Regions from separate parts of the Buttiauxella sp. S19-1 genome, predicted to be linked through region 4. Evidence: predicted binding sites of a transcription regulator. Region 4 holds the regulator's gene; each other region holds the start of a gene.

What was found. The regulator Fur, encoded in region 4, represses iron uptake genes when iron is present. The targets are predictions, from matches to a motif close to ATAATAATGAGAACNACTATCAA.
Region 1: a site for Fur is predicted at 1,163-1,185, ahead of MES37_RS07335 (siderophore-interacting protein). Genes of this name have one in related genera too.
Region 2: a site for Fur is predicted at 2,400-2,422, ahead of fes (enterochelin esterase). Genes of this name have one in related genera too.
Region 3: a site for Fur is predicted at 6,642-6,664, ahead of zupT (zinc transporter ZupT). Genes of this name have one in related genera too.

Annotation. Positions count from the first base shown of each region.
Region 1 covers NZ_JAHWLU010000020.1:46,078-54,174, reverse strand. Annotated here, with positions in the region: gene MES37_RS07340 (TetR/AcrR family transcriptional regulator) at 1-116, shown strand, start outside; gene MES37_RS07335 (siderophore-interacting protein) at 169-1,062, opposite strand; gene iutA (ferric aerobactin receptor IutA) at 1,256-3,445, shown strand; gene MES37_RS07325 (Gfo/Idh/MocA family oxidoreductase) at 3,566-4,594, shown strand; gene MES37_RS07320 (glycine zipper 2TM domain-containing protein) at 4,682-5,218, opposite strand; gene MES37_RS07315 (NAD(P)/FAD-dependent oxidoreductase) at 5,395-6,699, opposite strand; gene ycfP (alpha/beta hydrolase YcfP) at 6,926-7,468, opposite strand; gene nagZ (beta-N-acetylhexosaminidase) at 7,511-8,097, opposite strand, start outside.
Region 2 covers NZ_JAHWLU010000017.1:30,962-39,058, reverse strand. Annotated here, with positions in the region: gene MES37_RS06480 (TonB-dependent siderophore receptor) at 1-2,200, opposite strand, end outside; gene fes (enterochelin esterase) at 2,481-3,707, shown strand; gene MES37_RS06470 (MbtH family protein) at 3,711-3,932, shown strand; gene MES37_RS06465 (enterobactin synthase subunit F) at 3,940-7,833, shown strand; gene MES37_RS06460 (HigA family addiction module antitoxin) at 7,873-8,097, opposite strand, start outside.
Region 3 covers NZ_JAHWLU010000029.1:762-8,858, reverse strand. Annotated here, with positions in the region: gene yqiA (esterase YqiA) at 1-43, opposite strand, end outside; gene cpdA (3',5'-cyclic-AMP phosphodiesterase) at 43-870, opposite strand; gene MES37_RS09170 (DUF1249 family protein) at 896-1,318, opposite strand; gene nudF (ADP-ribose diphosphatase) at 1,321-1,953, opposite strand; gene tolC (outer membrane channel protein TolC) at 2,166-3,650, shown strand; gene MES37_RS09155 (DUF1190 family protein) at 3,810-4,484, shown strand; gene MES37_RS09150 (glutathionylspermidine synthase family protein) at 4,491-5,651, shown strand; gene ygiD (4,5-DOPA dioxygenase extradiol) at 5,690-6,478, opposite strand; gene zupT (zinc transporter ZupT) at 6,677-7,444, shown strand; gene ribB (3,4-dihydroxy-2-butanone-4-phosphate synthase) at 7,481-8,097, opposite strand, start outside.
Region 4 covers NZ_JAHWLU010000032.1:9,196-17,292, forward strand. Annotated here, with positions in the region: gene pgm (phosphoglucomutase (alpha-D-glucose-1,6-bisphosphate-dependent)) at 1-1,022, opposite strand, end outside; gene seqA (replication initiation negative regulator SeqA) at 1,048-1,590, opposite strand; gene ybfF (esterase) at 1,785-2,561, shown strand; gene ybfE (LexA regulated protein) at 2,697-2,978, shown strand; gene fldA (flavodoxin FldA) at 3,131-3,661, shown strand; gene fur (ferric iron uptake transcriptional regulator) at 3,948-4,400, shown strand; gene chiQ (ChiQ/YbfN family lipoprotein) at 4,490-4,819, opposite strand; gene chiP (chitoporin ChiP) at 4,867-6,264, opposite strand; gene glnS (glutamine--tRNA ligase) at 6,738-8,097, opposite strand, start outside.

The DNA.
Region 1 (8,097 bases), on a different contig from region 4:
TGTGTTGTATCGTTCAGGGGATGTCAGTCAGTGCGCGTGAAAATGCCAGTTATGAAGAGCTGTTGCAGATAGTGAATACCACGATGCGGCTGCTGCCAGAATTGAAGAAAGTTTAAACTGCGCTAAGGCGGATAACGCAAACTTATCCGCCTTAGCTAAAACACTGCTTTACCGTTGCCGCCCTTTACTCCAGTAAGCCATAAAGTTGATAGCATCATGGTTCACGCCACATTCTCCTATCAAATATCGCCGCAGCATTTTCACCACCGTCGACTCTGCCGCAACCCAGCCATAAAACGTATTGCTGGCGGTCGTGGCTTTATCCCACAGTAATTCACCTTCGGCTTCCTCATTGACCGTTTCAGCAACGCCCGCCGTTTTAGGCAGTTGTGCGTCGGTTCTGACTGCTTTTAGCAAGCACTCCCCGTGTCTCGCGTTAGAGGTTTTACGCGGCAACCAGTGAATGCTGGCAAAGCTATATGCGCTTAAATCCACACAATCGCCCTGCTCTGGCACCTCGAAAAATGCCTGTATTTGTGGTGGATTTGGCTGCGTCGCCAGCAGTTCAAGAATGCCTCGTGCCGCAGGCAATGCGGTTTCATCGGCAATAATGAGTGCCTGACGCAGGCCCTGAGGCGGCGTCCATTCATATCCACCACTGTCACCAGAATAAGCAGCATTCGGGGCGACAATTTGTATTTTGTCGCCAGCTTCAGCGGCAATCGCCCACGCAGAAGCCGGGCCTTCGGTACCATGGCTGACGAATTCAACCGTCACTTCCTGGCGCGCAGCATCGACGTGGCGCAAGGTATAAGTGCGCACAATAGGCCGCTTCTCTTTGGGCAATTCTTGCAGTAGCTGATACCACTGTGCTTGCTCTGGCAACGTTGGGATTGAACCGTCCTCTGACGGAAAAAGCATTTTGATGCGCTGATCGGGTGCATCACATTTCATGTTTGCAATGTCCGGACCGCCAAACACCAGGCTCAACAACGAAGGTGAAACTTGTGATTTATGCACTAGCTGCACATTAAACAATCGATAGCCTTGCACCCCTGCCATTTCGACTCCTCTGCCGTCTCCGGCTACATCCACAAAAAATAAACCACAGAAATCATGTGATTATTCATGAGATTAATTTGAGAAATACTATCAATTGAGATTGATAATGAGAACCGTTATCGGCAAAATCCAGCTCGTTCTTATTTCAAAACATTTATAAATGTTAATATTTTCCATCTAAGGAATGATGATGATGCATAAAAACGCGCGCTGGGTGCTTAACCCGTTGCTTCTGGCGATGATGGCTCCGGCTGTCGCGCAGCAAACTTCCGAAGAAAACATTCTGGTTTCTGCCAACCGTACACACCGTACTGTGGCTGAAATGGCACAGACCACCTGGGTCATAGAAGGCGCTGAGCTTGAACAGCAGATTCAGGGAGGCAAGGAGCTGAAAGACGCACTTGCACAGTTAATTCCCGGTCTGGATGTCAGCAGCCAAAGCCGCACCAACTACGGCATGAATATGCGTGGCCGCTCTATCGTGGTGTTAGTGGATGGCGTGCGCATGAACTCGTCCCGTACCGATAGCCGCCAGCTAGATTCCATTGACCCGTTTAACATCGAGCATATTGAAGTGATCTCCGGTGCGACATCACTGTATGGCGGCGGCAGTACCGGCGGCTTGATTAATATCGTGACGAAGAAAGGCCAGCCTGAAACACAGCTGGAATTTGAAAGCGGGATTAAATCAGGTTTCAACAGTAGCAAAGATCACGACGAGCGCGTCGCAGGCGCGATTTCTGGCGGTAACGATCATGCATCAGGGCGTTTATCGGTGGCGTATCAAAAATTTGGTGGCTGGTATGACGGCAACGGCGACCAAACCCTGCTCGACAATACACAGACCGGTTTGCAGTATTCTGACCGTCTGGATGTCATGGGTACGGGCACATTAAATATTGATGAAACCCAACAGCTGCAACTGGTGACACAGTATTACAAAAGCCAGGGTGATGATGATTACGGCCTGGATTTAGGGAATAATTTCTCGGCGGTAACCGGCAATGGCAAGGCGTATGTCAGTGACCAGCTTAATTCAGACCGTATTCCTGGCACCGAGCGCCATCTCATTAGCCTGCAATATTCCAACAGCGATTTCCTCGGGCAGGAATTGGTGGGGCAGATTTATTATCGCGATGAGTCCCTGACGTTCTATCCGTTCCCGACGCTGACACGTAACACAGTCACCAGTTTCTCCGCCTCGCAACAAGATACCGATCAGTACGGTGCGAAACTGGCAATGACCAGCCAACCGCTCGACGGCTGGCAGATTACCTATGGTGTGGACGCCGATCACGAGAGCTTTACCTCGAACCAAATGTTCTTTGATTTAGCAAAAGCGAACGCCTCAGGTGGCCTGAATAACCAAAGCATTTACACCACCGGTCGCTACCCTGGCTACACCATTACTAACCTCGCGCCGTTCTTGCAAACCAGCTATGACATCAACGACCTGTTTACCGTAAGCGGCGGTGTGCGCTACCAGTGGACCGAGAATAAAGTTGATGACTTTGTTGGGTTTACTCAGCAGCAAGGTATTGCGAACGGTATCGCAAAATCGGCCGATGCCATCCCTGGTGGCAGCACCGATTACGACAACGCGTTATTCAATGCTGGCTTACTGATGCACATTACCGAGCGCCAACAAGCGTGGTTCAACTTCTCGCAAGGCGTTGAATTGCCTGATCCTGGCAAATATTACGGCAACGGGACTTACCGCCTGGTTAATGGCCATTACCAGCTCGTGAACAGCGTTAACGTTGGGCAGTCTAAACTTCAGGGCATTAAGGTCGATTCTTATGAGTTAGGCTGGCGCTATACCGGTGATAGCCTGCGCAGCCAGATTGCGGCGTATTACTCGTTGTCCGATAAATCTATCGCCATCAACCGTGCAGATATGACCATCAATGTTCAGGATGATAAGCGTCGTATTTACGGTGTTGAAGGTGCGGTGGATTACTTCATTCCGGATTCAACCTGGAGCACCGGGATTAACTTCAACGTGCTGAAATCCGAAACCAAAGTTGACGGAAAATGGCAGAAATGGGACGTGATTTACGCCAGCCCATCGAAAGCCACCGCCTACGTTGGCTGGGCGCCAGATCCATGGAGCCTGCGTGTTCAAAGCCAGCAGACGTTTGATTTGACTGATGCCAGCGACAATAAAATCAACGGTTACAACACTATCGACTTTATTGGTAGCTATGCGTTACCCGTGGGTAAACTCAGCTTCAGCATCGAAAACTTACTGGATAAAGATTACACCACCGTATGGGGCCAGCGCGCACCACTGCTGTATAGCCCAACTTACGGCAGCCCATCGCTGTATGAATACAAGGGCCGTGGACGCACTTACGGTGTGAACTACTCTCTGCTGTTCTAAGGTGGTTTCTACAGGCCGGTCAAAAACCGGTCTGTTTTTACGCCCACACGCAAATTGGTACTCGACCCGAAATCGATAGTCATTTAAAACATAGGGACTCTAATTATAGGTACTATGAATATGTTGGCAGGTATCATTGGTTTAGGTTCGGTCATCGAAACCGCTTATCTTCCGGCTTTACGCCGTATGTCCCTTCCCGCTCTCGAACTTTATGGTTATGACGCTGACCCAGCGCGCCAGCTTGAGGGAATTAGCCGTTGTGATTCGCTTGATACGCTGCTGGCTAAACCGCTCGACGTGGTGCTAATCACCACTTCTTCGCTTCATCATTTACCCGTGCTCGAAAGGGTTTTGCAAAGCCGTGTTTCTGCAATCGTCGTTGAAAAGCCGGTTGCCGCCACGCTCACGCAACTTAAGAAACTCGAAACATTACTCGAGCAACCGCAAGCTGCCGCTCGTGTTCTGGCGCTGGATCACTGGATGATTCGCACTCAAGCTAGCGACTGCATTCACAACATCAGTGAAATAAGCCGCATCGAAGGTTTTTTGCAGGAACCCAGTGGGTTTAATGCCGCTGGTGAGCCTGCCGCGTTGAATTTTGCCACCGGTGAGGCGGATACCCGCCAGCTACGTCATCCTGACGGCGTGATTGTTGATATCGGCACGCATGTCCTCGCCATGATGCGCGAAACACTCTATCAGTTAGGTGGTAACCATCGGTTAGAGATTGAGTTGAGCTACGCACGTGACCGTCTGGGAAATGAGATTGCAGCAGGCGATTTTACCACCGCAGAAGGTGAAGCCCTGCTGACCGGCACCCTCAGCGATATTCCGTTCACTCTCCATCTTAATAAATATGCTGGCCCTGCGGGTGGGCAAAAAGGCATGCGTATCTATCTGCATGATGGGCGAGTCATCAATATCGACCGTGAAGGCCAGAATGAAGTGATTGAACGGACGACTGAGCACGAAACCAGGCGTCAAACCCTTGCAGGGCCGTTATATGACCGTTGTTTACATGACGTGGTGTTTGGTGAGAACAGGCTGTTTTTACGCTTACCCGAGGAGATCCCTGCTTACACTCAGCGACGGATAGCCGAAGTGACGGCGCTGCTGGAATTACAGCAGCAGTTACGTGGCCGCCATTAACAAAAAACCCATCTTTGCAGATGGGTTTACATTTTTTGGTGGATGACGCTATCGCTTATCCACCCTATGATACCGGCATGTTATCGGTTAGATTTTAGTCAAAACCAACTGGCCATTGTTATCCAGCGGGATCTGGTTGCCAGGGTCTTTATCCATGCGGATTTTCCCTTGCTGATCGCCGATGCGGTATGTGACGTCATAACCGAGCATTTTTTCTGACTTGTCGTACACGGTTTTACATTTTTGCTGTGTCGTGGTGTAGGTGTCGCGGTCCTGCATATTGCCTTGCACCTGGTTACCTGCGTAACCCCCACCTAATGCGCCCACCACTGTGGCAACATCTTTACCGCGTCCGCCGCCAAACTGATGACCAATCACGCCACCGGCAACCGCACCCAGTGCTGAACCGATGATGCGGTTTTCATCTTGTACCGGTCGGCGATGAGTCACCGCGACGTTCTGGCACTCTTTACGTGGCGTTTTTACCGTTTCCTTGATAGGTGTCGCTGACACCACCTGTGCGAACTGAGGACCACGGTCGAAAACGTTCATGCTGGCAACCGCCGCCACACCCAGTGCTGCGGCCACACCGATACCTATACCCGCTAACATTGATTTATTCACAGGACATCCTCCTGACTTTGCTATTGCTTACAATTTTGCAACCAGAGTAGGACCAGGCAAATCAGACAACGGATGAAAAACGCAGATTCTTACGGAGAAAACAGCTGTTTGAGAGAATTCCTAAGCAAGAAAAACCCGACGCGTGGTCGGGTTTGAATTTCATGCTGGCCAGACGATTAGTGCAGTTTCAGACGCGGACGGATCACGCGGTTGATGCTACCCACCAGCATCATCAGGCCGGTTTTGAAGTAACCATGAAGTGCAACCTGGTGCATACGGTACAGCGAGATATAGACGAAACGCGCCATGCGCCCTTCTACCATCATCGAGCCGCGCATCAGGTTACCCATCAGGCTGCCAACGGTGGAAAACTTAGACAGCGACACCAGCGAACCGTGGTCTTTATAGATGTAAGATTTCAGAGGCTTATCTTTCATCTGCGCAAGAATGTTGGTTAAAACCAGTGACGCCATCTGGTGCGCCGCTTGCGCACGTGGCGGCACAAAGCCACCTTCAGGGCGCGCACATGAAGCACAGTCGCCAATCGCGTAAATATCAGGGTCACGCGTGGTTTGCAGCGTAGGCTCAGTCACTAACTGATTGATACGGTTAGTTTCAAGGCCACCGATGTCTTTCATAAAGTCGGGTGCTTTAATCCCTGCCGCCCAGACCATCAAATCCGCTGCGATGTATTCGCCGTCTTTGGTATTCAGGCCGCCCGCGTCTGCGGAAGTCACCATGGTTTGCGTCAGAACACGCACGCCCAGTTTAGTCAGCTCGCTGTGTGCCGCCGCAGAAATACGTGGCGGCAATGCAGGCAGAATACGTTCACCGGCTTCGACCAGCGTTACGTTTAACGCTTCGTTAGTCAGGCCTTTATAACCGTAGCTGTGCAGTTGTTTCACCGCATTATGCAGCTCAGCAGACAGCTCAACCCCCGTCGCCCCACCGCCAACAATAGCGATGTTAACTTTGCCGCTGGCACCGAGGTTCGCAGAATACTTGAGGAACAGATTCAGCATTTCGGAATGGAAACGACGCGCCTGATGCGGGTTATCGAGGAAGATACAGTTGTCTTTAACGCCTGGGGTGTTGAAGTCGTTGGAGGTACTACCCAACGCCATCACCAGCGTGTCATAAGGAATTTTACGTTCAGGGACCAGCAGCTCACCTTTGTCGTCACGCAGTTCTGCGAGCGTCAGAGTTTTGCTTTCGCGGTTAATGTCGACCACGGAACCAAGCTGGAACTGGAAATGATGGTTACGTGCATGTGCCAGATAGCTCAGCGCGTCTACACCTTCGTCCAGTGAACCGGTTGCCACTTCGTGCAGCAGCGGTTTCCATAAATGGCTGTGGTTACGGTCGATAAGCGTAACCTTAGCTTTTTTACCACGACCCAGTTTTTTACCTAACTGAGTGGCCAGTTCAAGTCCGCCAGCACCACCACCGACAATGACAATCTTTCTTAATGGCGTAGTCAAAGTGACCCCCTTAAAATATTAACCAATTGTTAATTAAAGGTTATGTAAATAGCATTTAATTAACAACAAGTTAGCTAAACAAACTCACGAATATGACCAAAGAATAACATGGATGGTGTATTGGTCATACCAAAATTGATGTGCGTCAAATTTTTATGCCGAAAAGATAAACAAAAAGGGCCAGCACCTGGCTGACCCTTTCACTTTTTGCTTATTTAGCCCGCGGCTAGCCGAGAGTCTTGAACGCTTTAATCCGCTGCAAATGTGGTGAGATATTTTTGAATTTATGGGTCTGTTCCTGATCCCATACGATCTCATAGTAATGATGCAGCAGCTCTGCGGCTCGTGCGTTATCCAGCGCTTCGTCATTACGCGACAAAATGGCCAGGCAACGGTCACGGTTTTTCTCGCGGAAATTCTGCACGCACTTGGTGGCAATATCGGTGTATTCCTCAGGACGGTCGATTTTCCCTTCCATATTCTCTTGCGGGAACAGATTTGGGTTAAAAATCACCTGGCGAATATCACACAAGAAACCAATACGCTCGGCCCAGAAACCGCCAAGCCCGACACCGCAAATCAGTGGCCGCTCATCGACACTGAGTTGCAACATTTTGTCTACTTCTTTGAGCAGATGCTGCATATCGTGTTTCGGATGCCGCGTGCTGTAACTGATAAGGCGGACGTCCGGATCGATAAACTGGAGTTGCAGCACCTTTTCATGGTTACCAGGACTATTAGAGTCGAAACCGTGTAAATAGATAATCATTGCATCCTCACCACACGAATTCAGGCCATTTGGCCTGATGAGTTAAAGACCCGCCTTGTGGGCTTCCCACTGCTCATGCAGCGCCTCAAGTTGCTGGTTTGCTTGCTTCCAGCGCGCTGACGACATCAGCTCCTGGCGGGTAAATGAACCTTTATGATACAAACCTGTAACACGCTCTGCTTTGACCGGAGACAGGTTATCTAACACGCTAACCGCACCATTACGATTATTGCAGACCAGGATCATATCGCAACCTGCATCCAAAGAAGCTTGTCCGCGTTCAGCGTAGCTCCCCATGATGGCAGCGCCTTCCATTGATAAATCATCCGAGAAAATAACGCCATTAAAGCCCAGCTCGCCACGCAAAACGGTTTTCAGCCAGTGCGGAGAACCACTCGCCGGAAGCGGATCGACATCGGTATAGATAACGTGCGCCGGCATAATGGCGTCGAGTTTGTTATCAGTAATCAGAGTGCGGAAAATCTGCATGTCGTGTTCACGGATCAGCGCTTCATCACGCGGGTCACGCGGGGTTTCTTTATGGGAATCAGCCGTTACCGCACCGTGGCCTGGGAAATGTTTACCGGTGGTTTTCATACCTGCGGCGTGCATACCGTCGATAAAGCGAG
Region 2 (8,097 bases), on a different contig from region 4:
TCGTACCGCCTGTCGTCTGGGCATTACCCGCACGCCAGTGACGTTCGTCAAACAGGTTATCGATGCCCGCCGTCAGACTAACGTTTTTCGTCGCATCCCAGGTTCCGCTCAGGCCCAAAATGCTATAAGGGCTCACTTCGTTGGTTTCCGTTCCTGTTGCTGGCTGACCTTTATAGTTGTACTTCTTCGGCTGTTGCTTGCCGTACCAGGTAAAGGTCGATTGCAGTGAAATGTCCTGGCGAACCTGCCAGCTTAGCGTGGAATTCAAGGTATATTCCGGAATAACAGACAGGCGCTCGCCAGTCTCTTTATTCTTGCTTTCCAGCATATAAGTGATGTTATTCGTCCAGTTCACAGAATTGGAGACCGGCACGTTTAATGCACCTTCCAGGCCTTCTACCAGTGCCTCAGCAATATTATCCCACTGGTAAATATCTGTTTTGGTTTTGCCTGATGCCGTCTGGCCGATAGGGGCATAACCCGCTTCAATTTTGTTGCGGTAGTCGTTGCGGAACCAGGTCACACCGGCAAGCCAGCCATCACGTTTGAACTCAAGACCGATCTCTTTGTTAATGCTGGTTTCCGCTTTGAGATCGTCATTGCCCATCATGTAGCAACCCACGCCGGTGCCGCTGGCGTAGCAACCCTGGCCTTTGCTGTACAGAATGTAGTTCGGGTTGGTTTGATACAGGCTTGGCGCTTTATAGGCGCGGGCGATGCCCATTTTCAACGTGAAGTCATCACCTAAACCTTGAGACAGATTCAGTGACGGACTCCAGTTGTTGCCCACAATACTGTGGTGATCAAAACGCAGACCTGGCGTCAGCATGGTGCTGTCGGTCACTTCCATGTTGTCTTCAGCAAACAACGAGAAGATCTTTGCCTCCGAGTACGGGCTACGGTCGGTGCTGCTTGAGCCAGGGATCGGCCCGCCCATAAACGTCTGGCTGTTTGACGATAAATCTTTCATCTTCTGTTGGTTCCATTCGGTACCCAACGTCAGGTTCTGATTCACCACGAAATCAATCGGGATATTCACTTCGCTGTGCAACAGCACGTCGCTCAGGTCGATATCACTGAATTTATCGCTGGAGAAAATCCCTTCGGTACCACCGGCCAGGCCTTCCTGCATACGCGAGTTGCGCGTGTGCTCATACTGCACCCAGTTACTTGTGGTCAGGCCGCTATCCCAGCCGCCGTTCCAGGTCAGTGAGTAACTCTGGCGATACAGACGGTTAGTCTCGTTACCATAGTTATCTTTAACGATTTGGTTGGTATTGGTGTTCTGCGTATCGCCGGAATACAGGTTGCCCTGGCGGCTGTAGCCCGCTTCCAGTTCCAGTGATTGCATGGGCGCAAAGTCCCAACGCACTACACCGTTGACGTCTTTGTTGGTGACACCTTCGCGGCCTGCGGGCAGCGTATCCGCGTAAATCCCGGTACGTTCAGACTGGTGGCCCTGGTTAATGTCCCAGGCATCGGCCTGAGTTTTATCCAGATTACCGTACAGACGGAAGCTGAAATCCCCGCCCAGCGGGCCGTTCAGACTGAAGTTAGTACGTTTGGTTGAGCCTTCATCATTGTGCTCAGGCGCATTGAGATAAGTGTTCCACGAACCGTGCCACTCGCCGCTGCCTTTTTTGGTGATGATATTCACCACGCCGCCTGCTGCACCGTTACCGTAACGCGCGGCCGCAGGGCCACGAATCACTTCAATGCGTTCAACCATTTCTGGTGGCACCCAGCTTGCATCACCGCGGGTATCACGCTCGCCACGCCAGCCCAAACGAACAGAGTTACGGCTGGTGACAGGTTTGCCGTCGATCAGAATCAGGGTGTTTTCCGGGCCCATACCGCGAATATCAATCTGGCGGCCGTTACCGCGCTGGCCGCTGGTGGAGTTACCGGTGAGGTTCACGCCAGGCATGGTACGGACGATCTCGGAGATATCACGCGCGGGTGGGCGCTTCTTGAGTTCTTCAGCGGTGATGGTCGAAACCCCTGGAGCCTGCAAGTTCTGCTCGGCAGCGGTAACCACCATGGTGTCTTCGTCGGCGGGGATCGGCGTGTTGTCGTTGCTTGTCGCAGCGGTTTGAGCCGTTGCTGATGCCGCTTGCTCTGCCGCGTAAGCGGGGAGTGTGGCACCGTAGATTCCCAGATTAATCAGCATCGCGAGGGAATAGTTAATTTTTATAGTCATTATGGCGGCCTGCTTTTCCGCTGAACCCGTTGTCATTCCATTCCCAGAGGGATCGGGTGCAGCATGGATTTCACATAGTGATACCAAGATCTCCCCGCCAACCCCCATGAAATGAGGAAATTGTGCGGTCAAGTCCGGCAATTTATTGTTTTTGCACCAGGAAGCTGGTAGCTCAAAGCGCGGAAATACGCTATTGCAAATGCAAATAATTATCAATAGTATTATCAATATATTTCAGCATTATTGATCGTTATCAATAATTTCAAATGGTTATGTTCTAGTGAGAAATATTCTGACAGGAAGTGAAGGCTGGTGGCAGCAAAGGCTGGCGCATGGGATACCTACCGTTAGCGGTGAGAAAGATGGCCAATGTACGGTGACATTCCTGTGGCGTGACCCACAAGGCAGTGAGCAAACCTCAGCGATCAAACGAGTCTGGATTTACATCACTGGCGTTACTGACCATCACCAACGCGCTCGTCCACAAACCCTTGAACGCGTGGCGGGGACGGATGTCTGGCTGTGGGAAACGCAGCTCAGCAGCACCTGGCGTGGCAGTTACTGTTTTATTCCGTCATCTTGCGAAGAGGATTTCCCGGCGGCAGCCTTCGAAGGCATCGTGCCGGAACCTATGGCGCTGCGCGAAGGGTGGCGAAAATTATTGCCATGTGCGATTGCCGACCCTATGAATCCTGAAAGCTGGCACGGCGGACGCGGGCATCCCATGTCAGCACTTCATCTGCCTGATGCGCCACCGCAGCCCGGTTGGCAAGCACTGGAAATACCCTACCGCGAGCCGCAGTGCATCACCTGGAATAGCCCGCGTCTGCACAACCAGCGCAGGGTGTGGATATTCACCACCGGCGATGAATCACCGGAGCAGCGCCCGTTGGCGATTTTGCTCGACGGGCAATTCTGGGCGGAAGGGATGCCGGTATGGTCCGCGTTGCAGGCACAAACGGACAGCGGTGAGCTGCCGCCCGCCGTTTACCTGCTGATTGATGTCATCGACGATGCGACGCGTAGCGATGAGCTGCCGTGTAATGCGCAGTTCTGGTGTGCGGTACAAGAAGAACTTTTGCCGCAGCTTCGCGCGCAAATCCGCTGGAATGAAAACCCTGAAACCACCGTGGTGGCGGGGCAAAGCTATGGTGGGCTTTCATCGCTTTATGCCGCACTCCACTGGCCGGAACAATTTGGCTGCGTGCTTAGCCAGTCCGGTTCGTACTGGTGGCCAAAGCGCGAAACCGCGGCGCACGGCGGGCAGTTAATCCAGCAACTGGAAAGCGGCTTGCGCTGCGCAAAACCGTTACGCATCTATCTTGAAGCAGGGGTCAGAGAACCGCTCATTCATCAAGTTAATCAACGAATTTATCCCTTACTACAACAGACACAGCAGCCGATTTTCTACCGTCAGGTTGACGGTGGGCATGATGCGCTTTGCTGGCGAGGCGGGTTGCTCGACGGTCTGACCTGGCTGTGGAAAGCGTCTTTTAAACAGGAGTAAGGCATGGAATTTAGTAATCCCTTCGACTCAGTGCAGAGCCGTTTTTTCATCCTTGAAAACCGCCAGCAACAGTTCAGTTTATGGCCTGAACACTGTGCATTGCCCGGTGGCTGGCAGGTGGTTTGTGAACCGGCATCAAACGATGAGTGCAACCGTTGGCTGCTTGCCAACTGGACGCAACTGCAACCTTCATCTTTTGCAAAAACTGGGGTGATCGGTGAGTAAAAATATAATGACCTTGCCGTTAGTGGCGGCGCAGCCCGGCATCTGGATGGCGGATCAGCTTTCGCCGCAGGCCAATGCGTGGAGCGTGGCCCATTACGTTGAATTAAAAGGCGAACTCAATGAAGCGCTGCTGTGCAAGGCTATCGTCGCCGGAATGAAAGAGGCCGATACCCTTGGCATGCGCTTTAGCGAAGTGGATGGCGAAGCGCGCCAGTGGGTTGATCCTGACGCGTCGTTCACTCTGCCGCTGTGCCGCGATCTCCGTAAAAGCGCCGACCCAGAAGCGGCGGCGTTGACCATGATGCGTGACGATCTCGAACAGGATTTACGCATCAGTAGCGGCAAACCGCTTTACCATCATCAGATTTTACGAGTCAGCGAAACGCGCTGGTTCTGGTATCAACGTTTCCATCATTTAGTGGTAGATGGCTTCAGCTTCACCGCCATTACCCGCCGTATTGCCAATATTTACAGTGCCTACTGTCAGAATGTGCAACCTGAACCCAGCCCCTTTACCCCGTTTAGCGAAGTGGTGGCTGAATACGAACATTACCGAGAAAGCGACGCCTGGCAACGCGATGCGGCATTTTGGGCAAGTAAAACCAAACAGCTGCCGCCTCCCGCCACGCTTTCGGCTAAACCGCTGACAGGCCAGGGGTCCACTACGCAATTGATTCGCCAGTCGCTGCATTTTGACAGCACTGAATTCATGGAGCTGGTGAACTGCGCTCGCTCCCATAACCTGACCGCCGCCGATATGGCATTAGGGCTGGTGGCCTTGTGGCTCGGGCGCTTAAGCGGGCGCGCTGATTATTCGGCAGGCTTTATCTTCATGCGCCGCATGGGTTCCGCAGCGCTTTGCGCAACCGGCCCGGTGTTAAACGTGCTGCCGTTTGGTGTGCGTATCGAGCCGGACTTTACCCTTGCGGCACTCGCCGCAAATCTGGCGAAAGAGTTAAAAGGCCTGCGTCGTTACCAGCGCTATGATGCCGAGCAAATCCAGCGTGATTTAGGGCAGGTTTCCAGCGGTGAGCCGTTATATGGCCCGGTATTGAACCTGAAAATGTTTGATTACCGCCTGGATTTCAACGGCATTGAAGGGGTTACGCATCAACTGGCATCAGGGCCAGTGCGAGATCTGGAAATTGCGCTGTATATCAGCGAACAGGGCGACTTCTCGCTGGAAATTCTGGCGAACGCCGAGCGTTATGATGCCGGCACATTGCAGCAACATCTCGCTCGTTTACCGCGACTTTTGCGCCAGTTTGCGGCTAATCCCGACTTACGCTGTGTGGATGCCCAACTGCTACATGAATCCGAAATAGAACTGTTGGATGGTGTCAACGCCACGCAAACGGTAGTTCCCGCGACAACCTTAAGCCAGTTGATTGGCGAACAGGTTCTGCGCACGCCAAATGCTCCGGCGCTGGCTGATGAAAACCATCAGTTTACTTATCGTGAAATGCACCAACAGGTGCGTGCTTTGGCCAGTGAACTGATTGCCCGTGGCGTGAAACCTGGCGATGTGGTGGCGGTGGCGCTACCGCGTTCGGTCTTTTTAGCACTGGCGTTGCAGGCGATTGTTGAAGTGGGCGCAGCGTGGTTGCCGCTGGATACTGGTTATCCCGACGAACGCCTGCATATGATGCTGGAAGATGCGGCGCCGCGTTTGCTGCTGACCGCGCAAGAGCAGCTCCCGCGATTTAGCGTCATCAATGGTTTGCAAACCTTTAGTTATCAGGCGCTGCTGGAAACCGATAACTTACCGGAGCGGCAAGCACTTTCGCGCCCCGAACACACCGCGTATGTGATTTTCACCTCTGGTTCAACAGGCCGCCCGAAAGGGGTGATGGTCGGGCAACAGGCCATCGTTAACCGCCTGTTATGGATGCAAAATCACTATCCATTAAACGCTGAAGATGTGGTTTTGCAGAAAACCCCATGCAGTTTTGATGTTTCGGTTTGGGAGTTTTTCTGGCCGTATCTGGTTGGCGCACAACTGGTGATGGCACCGCCGGAGGCGCACCGCGATCCACAAGCGCTACAGCAGCTCTTTGCCCGTTATCGCGTTACTACCACGCACTTTGTTCCCTCTATGTTGAGTGCGTTTGTTGCAGCTCTTGGCGATGAAGCCGCGATTGCCAGCTGCACCACATTACGCCGCGTGTTCTGTAGTGGTGAAGCGCTGCCAACCGAACTGTGCCGCCAGTGGGAACAGCTAACTCACGCGCCGCTACATAACCTTTATGGGCCAACGGAAGCCGCTGTGGACGTGAGCTGGTATCCGGCATTTGGTGACGAACTGGCGCAGGTGTCGGGTAGCAGCGTGCCGATTGGCTGGCCGGTTTGGAACACGGGCTTGCGCATTCTGGACTCGGCAATGCGCCCGGTTCCGCCGGGTATTGCAGGCGATCTTTACCTCACCGGCATTCAACTTGCGCAAGGTTACTTATCCCGCCCGGATCTCACCGCCAGCCGTTTTGTTGCCGACCCTTTTGCCGCAGGTGAGCGGATGTACCGCACCGGTGACGTCGCACGCTGGCTGGATGACGGTGCGGTGGAATATCTCGGGCGCAGCGACGATCAGCTAAAAATCCGCGGCCAGCGCATTGAGCTAGGGGATATTGACCGTGCGTTGCAGGCTTTGCCCGATGTGGCACAGGCCGTGACACTCGCTTGCGTGCTCAATAAAGAAGCCGTTGGCGGCGGTGATGCTCGCCAGTTAGTCGGTTATCTGGTTTCGGCTTCTGGTCAGGCTTTGCCCCTTGAGCCAATGCGTGAACAGCTTAGCGCGGTCCTGCCTGCGCATATGGTGCCGGTGGCACTGATCCAGCTGGATGAATTCCCGCTGAGTGCCAACGGCAAACTGGACAGAAAAGCCCTGCCGTTGCCTGAACTGGCGTTACGCAGCAGCGGTCGTGCGCCCGAATCGGCTCTGGAAATCACCATCGCTGGATCTTTTGCCAGCCTGCTGGGTTGTGAAATTCAGTCCGTGGATGACGACTTCTTTGCCCTCGGCGGCCATTCATTACTGGCGATGCGCCTCGCGGCTGAATTACGCCGAACCCTCGCAAGGCCGGTGACCGTCGGCCAGGTGATGGTGGCGTCCACCGTCGGCCAACTTGCGGAAACTCTGGCGCAAGAGCAGGGCGAAGAAGAGGCCAGCCGTGCAGGTTTTTCTGCGGTTCTGCCGTTGCGTAAAAGCCACGGGCCGACGCTGTACTGCTTCCATCCGGCGTCGGGTTTTGCCTGGCAATTTAGTGTGTTGCAGCGTTATCTCGACCCGCGCTGGTCGATTACCGGTATTCAGTCGCCGCGCCCGGATGGCCCGATGCAGCAAGCGGAAAATCTGGCACAGGTTTGCGAATCGCATCTGCAAACCCTGCGCGAACTCCAGCCGCATGGCCCGTATTACCTGATGGGATATTCGTTGGGTGGCACACTCGCGCAAGGTATTGCTGCACGGCTTGAAGCGGCAGGCGAGGAAGTGGCGTTTTTAGGCCTGCTGGATACCTGGCCGCCAGAAACACAAAACTGGGCGGAGAAGGGGGCAAACGAACTCGATCCTCTGGTACTTGAAGAGATTAACCGTGAACGCGAAGCCTTTGTTGCCGCACAAGCCGGTCAAGCTTCCGACGCGTTGTTCCAGGCCATAGAAGGTAACTATGGTGATGCGGTACGGTTGTTAACCAGCGCGCAAAGCGTGCCGTTTGGTGGGAAAGCCACGTTGTTTGTGGCCGAGCGAACGCTGCCCGAAGGAATGGAGCCGCAAAAAGCCTGGGCACCGTGGATTAGCGAGCTTGAAGTCTTCCGCCTGGACTGCGCGCACGTCGATATTATTTCGCCAAAAGCCTTTGAGGAAATAGGGCCGCTGTTGCAGCGGGTGTTAGCGCAGAGCTAAATAAAAGCGGCGGATGGTTTGTGCTATCCGCCGTGTCGCTTATGCCGCCCGAGTTTTACGCTCAAGCATCTCTTTGAGCGTGATGATACGGCTAATTTCTACCTGGGTACGTGGGTCGTTTTGGATTTCCCAGACATCGAGATTGGTTTGTAGATTCAGCCAAAAATCTACAGAAGTATCAAATGCTTTTGCCAGTCTGAAGGCCATATCAGTGGTGAGTTTACTGTTGTTATTGAGCAATTTGCTCACCGTATTTCGATGTAC
Region 3 (8,097 bases), on a different contig from region 4:
GCGGCGAACTGTTGAAACCGTGTAAGTAAAGTAGCGTTGACATCAATACCCTTCTGAAGCGGTATCAGGGTTGAACACCGCACCTTTCAGGCGGCAAACCTCAGTGGTCACTTCACCGTTTGGATGAAGTTCCAGCCAACGCCAACCTGGTTCAATAGTGTCGAGCGTGAAGTTTGAGCAGTGCGGCTTAAATTGCACACAAGTGGATGGCGTCGCCAGCATTCGTCTGCCGTTCCAGTCCAAATCTAGCTCCTGGTGAATATGACCGCACACCAGAGTTTTCACTTTCGGGAATTTTTGCAGAACGTTATCCAACTCTGCGGCGTTGCGCAGGCTATGTTGGTCAAGCCAGCTACAACCCGCAGGAACAGGATGATGATGCAGCAATAGCAGCGTATGGCGTTCAGGTTCAGCGGCGAGTTTACGCTCCAGCCAGTCGAGCTGATAATCGCTCAGTTCACCATGTGGGACGCCAAATACCTGGCTGTCGAGCAGCAGGATTTGCCAGTTATCACCGAGGAAAACTTGCTTCGCAGGTGAAATCCCTGCTTCCAGCAACGAGCTAAACATGGCTGGCTGGAAATCGTGATTGCCTGGCAGCCAAACGCAGGGCGCAGGAATCTCCGCAATGCCTTCAACAAAATGCTGGTAGGCCTGCGCACTGTGATCCTGGGCTAAATCCCCAGTAGCTACAATTAGGTCATACTGACGCTGCTCAGCGAGGATGGCGGCAATAACAGCCTGATAGCTCATCCAGGTATTGATACCAAGCAGCGTTTCGTTCTTTCCAGAGAACAGGTGGGTATCGGTAATTTGCAAGATCCTGATCTGGCCCCCACCGGCCACAGGAAGATTTAACAGGCTTTCCAAATGGTGTCCTTAGGTTTCACCCTCACTAACAAACCGGAACCGCCATCGCTCCATGCGCTAAACAATACCGCAGCCAATCGGCTAGAAACTGATTAATTTGATGCTTTTCGTCGCGTTGATGCAACTTTTTATTAGGATAATCATACCGTGCTTTGAAACGAAAGATCTGCTGACTTGAACACACTTCCGCGACCATGGCGTCATGATAAAGCCTGACCGACATCGACGGTAAGCTCCAGTAGCTTATCGCCGGAACAGTTTGTTCGATTTGTACTAGTGTCGTGTAACGTGTCGACTCAAGGATAGAGAGTCGATATTGAGCGCTACTTACCTGATAAGTGACTTTTTCACCCACTTCGTCATGACGAGGAAGCAAGCGTCGGAGTTGCGCGAAATTGGTTTCGCACAGGCGCATCATTTCAGGGAAGTCAGGTGTATAGCGCTTCATATTTATCGATTCCACTCTTCTCTTAATTTCTCATGATGCAATTGCAGCCAAAGCAGTGCAATGACTGAAGCCGCGTTGTCGATTTTCCCTTCTTCTACTAACTGATAAGCCTGTTCCCGGCTCACGACATGAACACGAATGTCTTCGTTTTCATCTGCCAGACCATGTATGCCATTCGCGGTGGTAGCGTCGACTTCCCCAACCAGGATCGATAAACGCTCGCTGGTCCCCCCAGGACTTGCCAGGTAGTTGATAACCGGTTTGGTGCGACCGACAATCACTCCAGCTTCTTCAGTTGCTTCACGACGCGCAACGTCCTCGACGCTTTCACCTTCTTCAATCATTCCCGCAACAAGTTCGAGCAGCCACGGGCTTTCACTGGTGTCGTACGCGGCAATCCGAATCTGTTCAATTAAGACAACTTCGTCTCGCACAGGGTCATAGGGTAGCAGTACTGCGGCGTGCCCGCGTTCTAAAATTTCACGGCAAATTTCGCCACTCATTTCGCCATTAAACAAGCGATGGCGGAAGCGATAAAGATCCAGAGAAAAAAAACCGCTATAAAGCGTTTCCCGTGCAATAATTTCAACATCGTTTTTGGCTAATGTGACGAGTTGACTGTTTTGCTTAGTCATGATGGGTTCCTGATTTTGATGGTTATGAAATGAGTAATTTCAAGCCAGTTTGACTGCCGTTTCATTTCCTATGTGATAGATTGATGAAAATTAAGAGTCAATGGCACATTACGCCAAGCACCTGAGCTGGCGGACTCTGCTAAAATCGACGATCATTTCCGGCTCTTGTCAGCGCTTACAAATAATTTTTTGCTTCACAACAAGGAATGCAAATGAAGAAACTGCTCCCAATTCTTATCGGTCTGAGCCTAACGGGTTTCAGTGCCATGAGCCAGGCAGAAAACCTGATGCAGGTTTATCAGCAGGCACGTTTAAGCAACCCGGACTTGCGCAAATCCGCTGCTGACCGTGATGCCGCATTCGAAAAAATTAACGAAGCACGTAGCCCGTTACTGCCACAACTTGGCCTTGGTGCTGATTATGAATACACCAATGGTTTTAGCGATGCGAATGGCATCGACTCCAGGGCAGCGAGTGCCTCTTTGCAATTGACGCAAACCATTTTTGATATGTCGAAATGGCGTGCGCTTACCCTGCAAGAGAAATCAGCCGGTATTCAAGATGTCACTTATCAGACAGACCAACAAACACTGATTCTGAATACTGCAACAGCCTACTTTAATGTATTGAGTGCGATTGATGCACTGTCCTTCACTGAAGCACAGAAACAGGCTATTTATCGTCAGTTGGATCAAACCACTCAGCGCTTTAACGTTGGCCTGGTCGCCATTACCGATGTACAGAACGCCCGTGCGCAATACGATAACGTATTAGCAAACGAAGTCACTGCACGAAACAATCTGGATAACGCGGTAGAAACGCTGCGCCAGGTGACCGGTAATTACTATCCATCTTTGGCATCACTGAATGTAGACGGCTTCAAAACCAACAAACCGGATGGCGTGAATAATCTGCTGAAAGAAGCGGAAAAACGTAACCTGGCATTGTTGCAAGCACGTCTGTCTCAGGACCTGGCTCGCGAGCAAATTCGCTACGCAGAAACTGGCCACATGCCAACCGTGGGTTTGACCGCTTCTACTGGTGTTTCCGATACCAGCTACAGTGGTTCTAAAACCAATAGTTCTCAGTACAACGACAGCGATATGGGCCAGAATAAAATCGGCCTGAACTTCTCCTTGCCACTGTACACTGGCGGTTCTGTTAACTCTCAAGTAAAACAAGCGCAATACAACTTTGTTGGCGCAAGTGAGCAGCTTGAAAGCGCGCATCGTAGCGTAGTGCAAACAGTTCGCTCTTCGTTCAACAACGTTAATGCGTCCATCAGTACCATCAACGCTTATAAACAAGCGGTTGTGTCTGCACAAAGCTCCCTGGATGCCATGGAAGCAGGCTATTCCGTCGGTACTCGTACCATCGTTGATGTGTTGGATGCGACCACGACGCTGTATAACGCCAAGCAACAGCTCTCCAGCGCTCGTTATAACTACCTAATCAACCAGCTGAATATTAAATCAGCACTGGGTACGCTTAACGAACAGGATCTTGTAGCGTTGAATGCAACACTGGGTAAACCAGTACCAACCACGGCTGACAGCGTGGCTCCAGAAACGCCAGACCAAAATGCTCGCGCGGATGGTTATACAGCGGATAGCGAAGCAACGACTGCTACAACACCAGCACAAGCGACTCCAGCTTCTGCGACTAGCAGCAAATCAGCTAACCCATTCGGCAACTGATCAGATATTTTGGGGGTGTGGCAACATGCCCCCATCACAACTTACGCATGCGAACGTAAGGCAAAGTAAAGATCTCCCTTCCAACATCCGTCATCGCTTTAATTTCAACCATTCATCCCCTATCCTAAGCACCATAACTACTGGGCTCAGGACAGATAAATGAAACGGACAAAAATCATAAACCACGCATCGTTCCGCAAAAGCTGGAACGCCCGCCATTTGACGCCAGTCGCATTGGCTGTTACCGCTGTGTTTATGCTAGCCGGTTGCGAACAAAATGACGAAACAGTCTCCATGTATCAAAATGCGGATGACTGTTCGCAAGCCAACCCTGGCAAAAGTGCAGAATGTACGACTTCCTTTAACAACGCACTAAAAGAAGCAGAACGTACAGCGCCAAAATACGCCTCGCGTGAAGAATGTATCGCTGAGTTTGGTGAAGGCCAATGCCAGCAAGCACCAGCTCAAGCCAGCGTGGCAGGTGAGCAAGCTCAGGCACAACCACAGCAAAGCGGCAGTTTCTGGATGCCATTGATGGCCGGTTACATGATGGGCCGATTGATGGGCGGCGGGGCGGGCTTTGCGCAGCAACCTCTGTTTACTTCGAAGAACCCTGCAAGCCCTGCTTACGGTAAATATGCCGATGCCAGCGGTAAGAGCTATGGTGCCGCGACACCAGGCCGTACGACAACCGTACCGAAAACGGCAATGGCACCTAAACCTGCCACCACCAGCACTGTGACACGCGGCGGTTTCGGTGACTCAGTGGCTAAACAATCGACTATGCAGCGCAGTAGCAGCGCAACAGGTTCTTCTCGTTCCATGGGTGGCTAAGAAATTATGGAAAGAATCGCGATTACTGAGCGCCCGGACTGGCGCGAGAAAGCCACAGAATACGGTTTCAATTTTCACACCATGTACGGCGAGCCGTACTGGTGTGAAAACGCATATTACAAGCTGACGCTTCCGCAGGTAGAACGCCTAGAAGAGGTCACCGCTGAATTACATCAAATGTGCCTGAAGGTAGTGGAAAAAGTCGTGAGCAGCGATGAACTGCTGGCCAAATTCCGCATTCCTAAACACACCTGGGAATTTGTGCGTCAGTCATGGCGCACGCAACAGCCGTCACTTTACTCACGCCTGGATATTGCGTGGGATGGCGTAGGTGAACCCAAGTTGCTGGAAAACAACGCCGACACACCAACCTCTTTGTATGAAGCAGCATTCTTCCAGTGGATCTGGCTGGAAGATCAGATCCAGGCCGGTAACCTGCCAGCAGAAAGCGATCAGTTCAACAGCCTGCAAGAGAAGATCATTGAGCGTTTTGCCGAGCTGAAACAGCAACACGGTTTCAACCTGGTTCATTTTGCTTGCTGCCAGGACACAGAAGAAGATCGCGGTACCGTTCAGTATCTACAAGACTGCGCGGCTGAAGCCGAAGTGGCGAGCGAATTCGTCTACATGGAAGATATCGGTCTGGGCGAAAAAGGCCAGTTTACCGATCTGCAGGATCAGGTGATTAGCAACCTGTTCAAACTGTACCCGTGGGAGTTCATGCTGCGTGAGATGTTCTCCACCAAGCTGGAAGATGCGGGTGTACGCTGGCTGGAGCCGGCCTGGAAAAGCATTATCTCCAACAAAGCATTGCTACCAATGCTGTGGGAAATGTTCCCGGATCATCCAAATCTGCTACCTTCATATTTTGCCGAAGATAACTATCCGCCGATGGATAAATACGTGGTAAAGCCAATCTTCTCTCGCGAAGGTGCAAATGTGAAGATCATCGAAAACGGCGAAGAAATTGCCCGTGTCGATGGCCCTTACGGTGAAGAAGGTATGATCGTCCAGCAGTTCTATCAGTTACCAAAATTTGGCGACAGTTATGTGCTGATCGGCAGTTGGCTTATCAACGATCAACCTGCAGGTATTGGTATTCGTGAAGATCGCGAGTTAATCACCCAGGATCTTTCACGCTTCTATCCGCATGTGTTCGTAGAATAATTGTTTCTCCCTCTTCCTAAAGGAGAGGGAGAAACATATCAGCCGATTTGTACCGAAAGCATACTCAACGATCCCATCTCTATGCCGTCTACAGGTAACGTAATCGGCTCTTTACCATCCCACGCTCCCAGAACATACAACAACGGCAGGTAGTGATCCGGCGTTGGGTTAGATAACGATCCGCCTTCATGATCTAAGAAGTTCACCAGCGGGTGCTCGTCGACCGGCCCAAGCCATGTGAGGTTGTCTTTAACGTATTGGTTAAACGACTCAGCCCATGGATATGGTGTGTTTTCGCCGTGCCAGCGTGCGGTTCTCAGGTTATGAACCACGTTGCCACTGGCAATCAGCATGATGCCTTGATCGCGCAGTGTTGCCAGTTTTCGACCCATCTCGAAATGCCAGGCTGCTGGTTTCGTGCTGTCGATACTCAGTTGCACCATCGGGATATCAGCATTGGGGTACATCTTGATCAATACACCCCAGGAGCCATGGTCAAACCCCCAGGCTTCTTTATCCTGCATTACTGGGACAGGTGCCAGAAGATCAACTAACTGCTGCGCCAGTTCAGGCGAACCCGGTGCCGGGTAATGCGTGTCATATAACGCTTGTGGGAAACCACCGAAGTCATGAATAGTTTTTGGTGTTTCCATCGCGGTGACACCCGTGCCTTTAGTGAACCAATGCGCTGAGACCACCACAATAGCTTTTGGCCGCGGCAAGGTTTCTCCCAAATGACGCCAGGCTTGGGTATAGTGATTATCTTCCAGCACGTTCATTGGGCTACCGTGTCCGAGGAATAGCGCAGGCATTCGTTGAGTTGTCATGGTGTGTCCTTTAATCAGGTCATTCAGTTTATGAAAACTACAGTACGCGCTTTTGCACAATGAAGAACTCAGATAAGCATGATGAAGATCTTCAGGAAATTTGAATGTAAGCGATGTGTAAAGCTTCCCATCTGGCTCTCGATTTTTATCACACCGCCCATTAATATAAATGAGAATCATTATCAAAAGGAGCAATGAATGTCAGTACCCTTGATTCTGACCCTGTTAGCAGGGGGAGCCACTTTTATAGGTGCCTTTCTTGGCGTTATCGGCCAGAAACCTTCAAACCGTGTGCTGGCATTTTCTCTCGGTTTTGCAGCGGGAATTATGCTGCTTATCTCGTTAATGGAGATGTTACCCGCAGCACTTCACACACAAGGAATGTCACCCGTTTTAGGTTACGGCATGTTTATGTTGGGTTTGTTAGGCTATTTCGCTCTTGACCGCGCCCTACCCCATGCACATCCGCAAGATTTAATGGACAGTAAACCGCAGCCTCGCAATTTACGGCGTACCGCGTTGCTACTGACCCTCGGCATTAGTCTGCATAACTTCCCGGAAGGTGTTGCGACATTTGTGACGGCAAGCAGTAACCTGGAGTTAGGGATGGGAATTGCGCTCGCCGTTGCGTTGCACAACATCCCAGAAGGATTAGCGGTTGCAGGCCCGGTGTACGCGGCAACGGGATCGAAACGCAAAGCTATTTTCTGGGCAGGGATTTCGGGTCTTGCCGAAATTCTTGGTGGTGTGCTGGCCTGGCTGATTCTGGGCACAATGGTGTCGCCAGTCATCATGGCGGCTATCATGGCTGCCGTCGCAGGGATTATGGTGGCGTTATCGGTTGATGAACTGATGCCGCTTGCCAAAGAAATTGATCCCCATAACAACCCAAGTTATGGCGTGCTTTGCGGTATGGCGGTGATGGGGTTTAGTCTGACGCTGCTGCAAACCAGCGGCATTGGTTGAGGAGAAGCCCGGTTTAATCACCGGGCTTTTTGCATTTTAGCTGGCTTTGCGTTCGTGAGTCTGACGGTATTCCACCAGATCTTCAATTGTCACCACAGCCATATTGTGTTCACGTGCAAAGGTGATGCATTCAGGCGCGCGCGCCATGGTGCCATCATCGTTGGTCAATTCACACAACACACCTGCAGGTTTGAAGCCTGCCAGTGTCACCAAATCGATAGTGGCTTCTGTGTGGCCACCACGGGTTAACACGCCACCCGGTTGAGCGCGCAACGGGAACACGTGGCCCGGGCGGTTCAGGTCACTTGGTGTTGCGCCATCAGCAATCGCGGCACGCACCGTGGTAATACGGTCTGCGGCAGAAACACCGGTGGTCACGCCTTTTGCGGCTTCGATAGTCACAGTAAACCCTGTGCCATAAGCACTGGTGTTGTTCTCAACCATCATTGGCAATTCGAGTTGTTTACGGCGTTCTTCAGTCAGGCACAGGCAAACAATACCGCTACCGTGGCGAATGGTCAGAGCCATTTGCTCAACGGTCATGGTTTCGGCTGGGAAAATCATGTCGCCTTCGTTCTCGCGATCTTCATCGTCAAGAACCATTACCCCACGACCTTCACGTAATGCTTCAAGAGCATGTTCCACGCGCTGGG
Region 4 (8,097 bases):
TTACCCCACTGCGGGCGATGCTGGAACAGGTAGTTAATCGCAACCGCCAGATAATGGTTTGGGTTCATCAGCCCTGCTGGCGTGACGATACCGTGGCGGTCGTAATCCGGGTCATTGGCGAAGGCCAGATCGAATTTGTCACGCAACGCCAGCAAACCTTCCATCGCACACTCGGACGAGCAATCCATACGGATAGCGCCGTCTTTATCGAGGTGCATAAAGCGGAAGGTTTGATCGACGTGATCGTTAACAATCGTCAGATCCAGGTTGTAGTGTTTGGCGATGCGCTGCCAGTATTCGATACCGGATCCACCGAGCGGATCAACGCCCAGTTTCAGACCCGATTTCTGGATGGCGGCCATATCAACGATATCCACCAGCCCTTCGATAAACGGCTGCACCAGATCTTGTTCTTGTACGTGACCGCTTGCCCAGGCTCTCTCCAGAGAGATGCGTTTTACATCTTTCAGATCCGCCGCCAAAAGCGCGTTGGCACGATCTTCAACCACCTTGGTGACGTTGGTATCAGCCGGGCCACCATTAGGCGGATTGTATTTGATACCACCGTCTTCCGGTGGGTTGTGCGAAGGCGTAATGACGATGCCGTCAGCCTGCGCACCAGCGTTTTTGTTATGCGTCAGAATGGCATGTGAAATGGCAGGCGTTGGCGTGTAGCCGTTTGCCTGCTGCACAATGACATCCACACCGTTTGCAGCCAGCACTTCCAGCACGGAAATAAACGCAGGTTCAGATAGCGCGTGGGTATCTTTACCCACGTAGCACGGCCCGGTAATGCCATTTTTTGCACGATCTTCAGCAATCGCCTGAGCAATCGCCAGAATGTGAGGTTCGTTGAAACTATGACGTGCCGCACTACCACGATGGCCGGAGGTACCGAATTTCACCGCGTGTTCGCTATTCCCCACTTCAGGCTTCAGCACGTAATACTGGGCCGTCAGTTGGGCTACGTTAATCAAATCGCTCTGTTGTGCCGGTTGTCCTGCACGAGGGTGGTTAGCCATTGGCCTTTCCTTCTGACGCGAGGTGTTAGATTGTGCCGCAAACCTTTTCAATCAATTCCGCAGGGAACTGCATTGATTGCATGATGTGTTCAATCATGCTGCATTTACGACCCGTATTGGTGTTAGTGATAACCCAGTATGGCGTGCCCGGAACATGCTTTGGTTTGGTCTGGTTGCCATTTTGCAGCAGCGTTTGCTCGTTACCTGCAAAATAGACGCGCGTCCGGCCATGCAGCGACTCGGTCGCTTCACCAAAAGCATGTGCGTCGAGGGTATACAGAGTAGAAAGCACCATCATGAAACGATTGACGGCTTTCTTTTGCTCGGCATATTCATCTGACAACAGTAATTCACGAACCGCACGTACGCGATCGCGAGCTTTGTTTACGGGTTTGGCTTCCGGAGCAGCAGCTGCTGCCGTCTGGCCGGTAGTTACTGGTGTAGCAGGAGATTGACCGGCGGTAAATTTCAACATGCGCCGTAAAATATCGGACGCGCTTTCACCAATGTGCTGCGTGTGGCTGGCAATATAGCGATAGAGCTCGTCATCAACTTCAATTGTTTTCATCTTAATCCGGTGCGGTATCTTTTCTGAATTCAAGTTGTTGGGATTATATGTACATATTCGCACAAATCCCAACCTCGGGTAGCGCCAAACTTATGTCACACCACAAAGTCAGACTAAACTGGAAATTTGCGGCACTGCGGCAGGATGCCGTTATGATACCCTAACCTCACGAAGTAAAAAAAAAGAACTTTGCCATGAAATTGAATGCTCGCCTGCAAACTGCGCAACAATCGACTAGTAATTCCCCCATCGTCCTAATCCACGGCCTTTTTGGTAGCCTTGATAACCTGGGCGTGTTGGCCCGCGACCTCGGGCAAAATCATACGTTGCTGCAAATCGATCTGCGCAACCATGGTTTATCGCCCCGTAGCTCTGAAATGAACTATGCCGCGATGGCGCAGGATGTGGTTGAAACGCTCGAAGAATATGGCTTTGAAAAAGCAATCATTATCGGCCATTCCATGGGCGGTAAAGTTGCGATGGCTCTGACAGCTATTGCAGCTGAGCGCATTGATAAACTGGTGCTGATTGACATTGCACCGGTGGATTATCAGGTACGCCGTCACGATGAAATTTTCGCGGCTATTAATGCAGTCAGTAGTAGTGGAGCGAAAACACGTCAACAAGCCGCTATGGTGATGCGTGAGCATCTGAACGAAGAAGGTGTGATTCAATTCTTGCTGAAGTCATTTGCTGACGGCGAGTGGAAGTTTAATGTTCCGGTATTGTGGGAACAGTACGAGAATATTGTCGGCTGGCAAGCTATCCCAACCTGGAATGAACCGGCACTGTTTATCCGTGGTGGTGCATCGCCTTATGTTGACGAATCACACCGCGAAACGCTGCTTGCGCAATTCCCTCAGGCGCGCGCTCATGTGGTTGCCGGTGCCGGACACTGGGTTCACGCCGAAAAACCTGATGCTGTTTTGCGCGCAATCCACCGTTTTATCGACGCAAGTACAGCAAACTGATTAAAAACAAACCGACTAGCTGTTAGATGCAGCTAACGCGTTGGCGCGCAAGCCATGCTGATGTATGATTGCGCGCTAAAATGCGCCAGAGCACCCCGCTCCGTGCCACCTGAATTCCCTGTCAGTAGTCTAATCATGGCAAAAGAACAAACGGACCGTACTACATTAGATCTGTTCGCGGACGAGCGTCGCCCCGGGCGGCCAAAAACTAATCCGCTGACGCGTGATGAGCAACTGCGTATCAACAAACGCAACCAGCTCAAGCGCGATAAAGTACGCGGCCTGAAGCGAGTGGAACTGAAGCTCAATAACGATGCAGTAGATGCACTAAATCATCTGGCTGAAGCGCGCAATATCAGTCGTAGTGAGTTGATTGAAGAGATTCTGCTCGCGCAACTGAAGCAGCATCTCAGTTAGTTGAAAGGCTATATGCCCGGAATACGATGTTGCAGTCTGTGCACAACAGGCTGATAGCAGTTTCCGCACCGCAATGTGTTCTGCTATGATTGCCCTATCTGTGGCCAATTAGCAGCCACCATACCATTAAGTATCAAGAGGTTATTTTACTCATGGCAATCGTAGGCATTTTTTTCGGCAGCGACACTGGTAACACCGAAAATATCGCGAAGATGATTCAAAAACAGCTCGGTAAAGACGTTGCTGAGGTGCATGACATTGCTAAGAGCAGCAAAGAAGACCTGGAAGGCTTCGACATTCTGCTTCTCGGCATTCCAACGTGGTATTACGGTGAAGCGCAATGCGACTGGGATGACTTCTTCCCGACTCTGGAAGAAGTTGATTTCAATGGCAAACTGGTCGCCCTGTTCGGCTGTGGTGACCAGGAAGACTATGCAGAATACTTCTGTGACGCATTGGGCACTATCCGTGACATCATTGAGCCACGCGGTGCTGCAATTGTGGGCCACTGGCCGACTGCGGGTTACCATTTCGAAGCCTCTAAAGGCCTTGCAGACGACGATCACTTTGTCGGTCTGGCTATCGATGAAGATCGTCAACCAGAACTGACTGCTGAACGCGTTCAGAAATGGGTCAAACAAGTTTCTGACGAGCTGAACCTGGCAGATATCATCAACGCCTGATTCTGGATGTGACGCAGCTTTTAAACGGGTTGCGTCACATTGATAGATTATTCCGATTAAAATAATCGCTACAAATTTTTAACTTTTCGGTTTGTCCCTGTACAATGACCCCCTGGCTAAATAGCTAACAAGGCAATTAAATCGCGACTCAGCCGCCATTTTTTAGCTTGATTATGAATAATACTTGCGGTTTCCATTTAGAATCTGCAGTTCTATAATGAGACGCATTCATCTTAACGCTCACCCTGAGTCCGAGCGATCCGTTAAGCAACAGGACAATTTCCGCATGACTGACAATAATACCGCATTGAAGAAGGCCGGCCTGAAAGTCACGCTTCCGCGATTAAAAATCCTTGAAGTGCTACAGGGTCCGGTGAACCATCATGTCAGTGCGGAAGACTTATACAAACGTCTGATTGATATGGGCGAAGAAATTGGTCTCGCCACAGTTTATCGTGTACTAAACCAGTTTGATGATGCAGGCATTGTCACTCGTCACAACTTCGAAGGCGGCAAATCCGTATTCGAGTTAACTCAACAACATCACCACGACCACCTGATTTGCCTGGACTGCGGCAAAGTTATTGAGTTCAGTGATGATTCAATTGAATCTCGTCAGCGTGAAATCGCATCACGCCATGGCATCCGTCTGACCAACCACAGCCTGTACCTTTACGGTCACTGCGCTGAAGGTGATTGCCGTACCGACGAGAATGCACACGAAATCAGCGAAAAGTAATCCGCATATCTGACATTCTGAACCAGATGTCAGGTATAAAAAAACCGGTGAGGAAGCTCACCGGTTTTTTTATTGCAGGAATTCACAGATTACTTGTTGTTCGCACGAATCTCTTGCCAGATTTTATCGCACTTGGCTTTTACCGCCTGGTCGTTACCAGTACGAGTGGCCTGAATACAGTTTTGATAATCCAGGGTGCGCACCGTTTCTTTCTTCGCAAATTCCTGGTGTTCCTTTTCCTGACCCAGCACGTTTAACACGCTCTGACAGGCCTGAATTTTATCAGGATTCCCTTCTGCGGTATTGATACAGGCGCTATAGGCTTGTTTCAGTTTTGTATCTTCCGGTGCCGTTTTAGAGGGTTGTGCGCAGGCGCTCAAACCTAAAGCCATGACCGTAACCAAAATGATTTTTTTCATGCTCGATATCCTTTATAAAACCGGGCGCTTTCACGCCCGGTATCGAATCAGAAGATGGTGAACGGTGCGATGACGATGAATTTCACGTCACGCTCATCCTGGAAGATGTTGCCGTAACCACCGCCCCAGCTTGGGATGTCGGAGTGGTTGTCGTATTGAGTGAAGTGCAGTTTGAACAGAGTGCCTTTCGCGCGCCCATCCTGAATGGTGTACAACGCATCAAGGCTGTACGCCGATTCTTTCAGGCGATTGTCAGCATCGTAGTAACCGTCAGTGGTTGGTTTAGAGCTTGGTTTTGCATCCCATGCGTAAACATACGAAGCACCTACAGCCCAACCAGCCAGATCCCAATTGCTCAGGTCATACATGGCACCCGCGAAGATGGCTTTTTCACCATTGGCGTTGAAGTCAGAACGGTTATCCCACCAGATATCCAGACGACCGTTTGACGATGCGTAAGTTGGGGTCATACGTTGCAGGAAGTAGCCCTGCTGGCCATCAGCCTTGACCATGGTACCTTCGAGGCGCAGGTCAACCTGGCCCACTTTGTAGCCGAATGTCAGAGCCTGCAACCATGCGGTGCCGTCATACAGATCGTTAACGCTGCCATCAGAGACTTTGTCACGCGAACCGTAGAACTGGTAGCTGGTAGACAATGGGCTGCCAGCTACATCAAATTTGTAGCTTGCTTTAGTGAAGTATTGGTCGATATACCCTTCTGCCTGACCGAATGCCGCTTCAAGAATCAGATCATTTTTGAAGTCATACTTCGCGCCCAGCGAGTGCAGATACTCAACTTTGGTGTTCTTATCGTTCTGATAGAACTTGTCCATCTCCAGGTGCCACGGAGCTTTATACTCATTGGTCCACATGTAGGAGAAGCTCAGAGCACCGGCATCGGCATAATCAAAGTTTGCCCCGGCTTCAGCGCCCTGGTAAGTACCAGGCATGAAACTCCAGTGTGGTGCTAATAAAGATTGCCCTGTTGGCTGGATGTAACCCGCACGGGCCCAAACCGGGCCGTATTTGAATTTAGCTGCGGCTTTATAAAGGCTTATACCGCTCTTATCGCCGGAATAATCTTCATCGTAAGCTTTGTTTGAAGAGGAAAATGCGATTTCGTTCGGGTGGCCGCTGTCGCCATTTTCTGCCATTTCGATAGCAGTAAAGGCGGCGATATCCAGACCAAACATGTCAGCAGCATAACCGGACTGGAAGTCCAGATTGGCGTTCCAGGTAGCGTGAGAAAGGTTAGTTTCATATTTATCTGTCGTAACATCTTTACGGTCACGTTCACGCTGCCAGTAATAAACACCACCGGTCAGTGTTGAATCATCAAAAAAACCTGCTGCACTTGCCTGAGGGATAACAACCAGTCCAGAAAGAGCCGTGACGCCTGCAATAGCAAGGGCCAGCGCACTACGTTTGCCACTAAACGTACGCATATAAAATTCCTCTTTGACGTATAAATAATCGCCGGACGTTAAAAGACGTCAGATAGCGAAAAAAGTAAAAATGCCTAACGGCTAAAGCGGTTATAAATATTTTCCCGCATTTACTGCTCCCCATAAGACTATTTTTCGCGACGCGAATTATCAACGACTTTGTAAGAGTTCATTCCGATATTATGACAGAGAGCACATAATTCATGAGTATTTGTAACAAAAATCAACTGTGGAATTTTATGTTTATAAATCAACAAATATTGATATAAACCACCATATGAGAGCGCTCACATGATAAAAGAAAGGATTTATTATGTTCCGAGATTGACCAGCCAGAGAATTCCCAGGGAAATATAAATAACATTAATTCGCATCGCGAATGTAAGTAAATATTTAATCCTGTGATTATTAAGCAAAAAAAAACGCCGCGATTTGCGGCGTCTTTGTTACATATTGACTGCGTGTATAACTAATTACTCGCCTATTTTGGCCCAGGTATCACGCAAACCAACGGTGCGGTTAAACACCAGTTTTTCCGCAGTTGCCAGACGGCTATCAAGGCAGAAATAACCTTCACGCTCGAACTGATACGCTTTGCCTTTCTCAGCATTTTGCAGGCTTGGTTCGACGAAACCTTGCTTAATCACCAGAGACTCTGGGTTGATCGTTGCCAGGAAATCTTCCGCCGCACCTGGGTTAGCCACGCTGAACAGACGGTCGTAAAGGCGAATTTCAACTGGCAAGGCGTGTTCAGCACTTACCCAATGAATAACGCCTTTTACTTTACGGCCATCAGCCGGGTCTTTGCTTAATGTGTCCGGATCGTAGGAACAATGCAGCACGGTGATATTCCCGGCTTCATCTTTCTCAACACGATCGGCTTTAATCACATAAGCATTACGCAGGCGGACTTCTTTGCCCAACACCAGACGCTTGTACTGCTTATTCGCTTCTTCGCGGAAGTCAGCACGATCGATGTAGATCTCACGGCTGAACGGCACCTGGCGGCTACCCATCTCTGGCTTGTTCGGATGGTTTGGCATGGTGACCATTTCCACTTCGCCCTGCGGGAAGTTTTCAATAATCACTTTCACCGGATCGAGCACTGCCATCGCGCGCGGGGCGTTTTCGTTCAGGTCATCACGAATACATGATTCCAAAGCAGCCATTTCAACGGTGTTGTCTTGTTTGGTCACGCCAATACGCTTACAGAACTCACGAATAGAACCGGCAGTGTAACCACGACGACGCAGGCCAGAAATGGTTGGCATACGTGGGTCATCCCACCCTTCCACTACTTTCTCAGTCACCAGCAGGTTCAGCTTACGCTTAGACATGATGGAGTATTCGAGGTTCAGGCGAGAGAACTCGTACTGACGCGGGTGCACAGGAATAGTGATGTTATCCAGCACCCAATCGTACAGACGACGGTTGTCCTGGAACTCCAGCGTACATAAAGAGTGAGTAATACCTTCCAGCGCATCGGAAATGCAGTGCGTGAAGTCGTACATCGGATAGATGCACCACTTGGTACCAGTCTGATGGTGTTCAGCAAATTTGATGCGATAAATAACCGGATCGCGCATCACGATAAATGGTGATGCCATGTCAATTTTGGCACGCAGGCACGCAGTGCCTTCAGCAAATTCACCGTTACGCATTTTCTCGAACAGCGCGAGGTTTTCCTCGACGCTACGATCGCGGTATGGGCTATTTTTCCCAGGTGCGGTCAATGAGCCGCGATATTCACGGATCTGCTCTGGAGTCAGTTCGTCAACATACGCCAGACCTTTATTGACAAGCTCTACAGCATAGTTGAACAACTGATCGAAA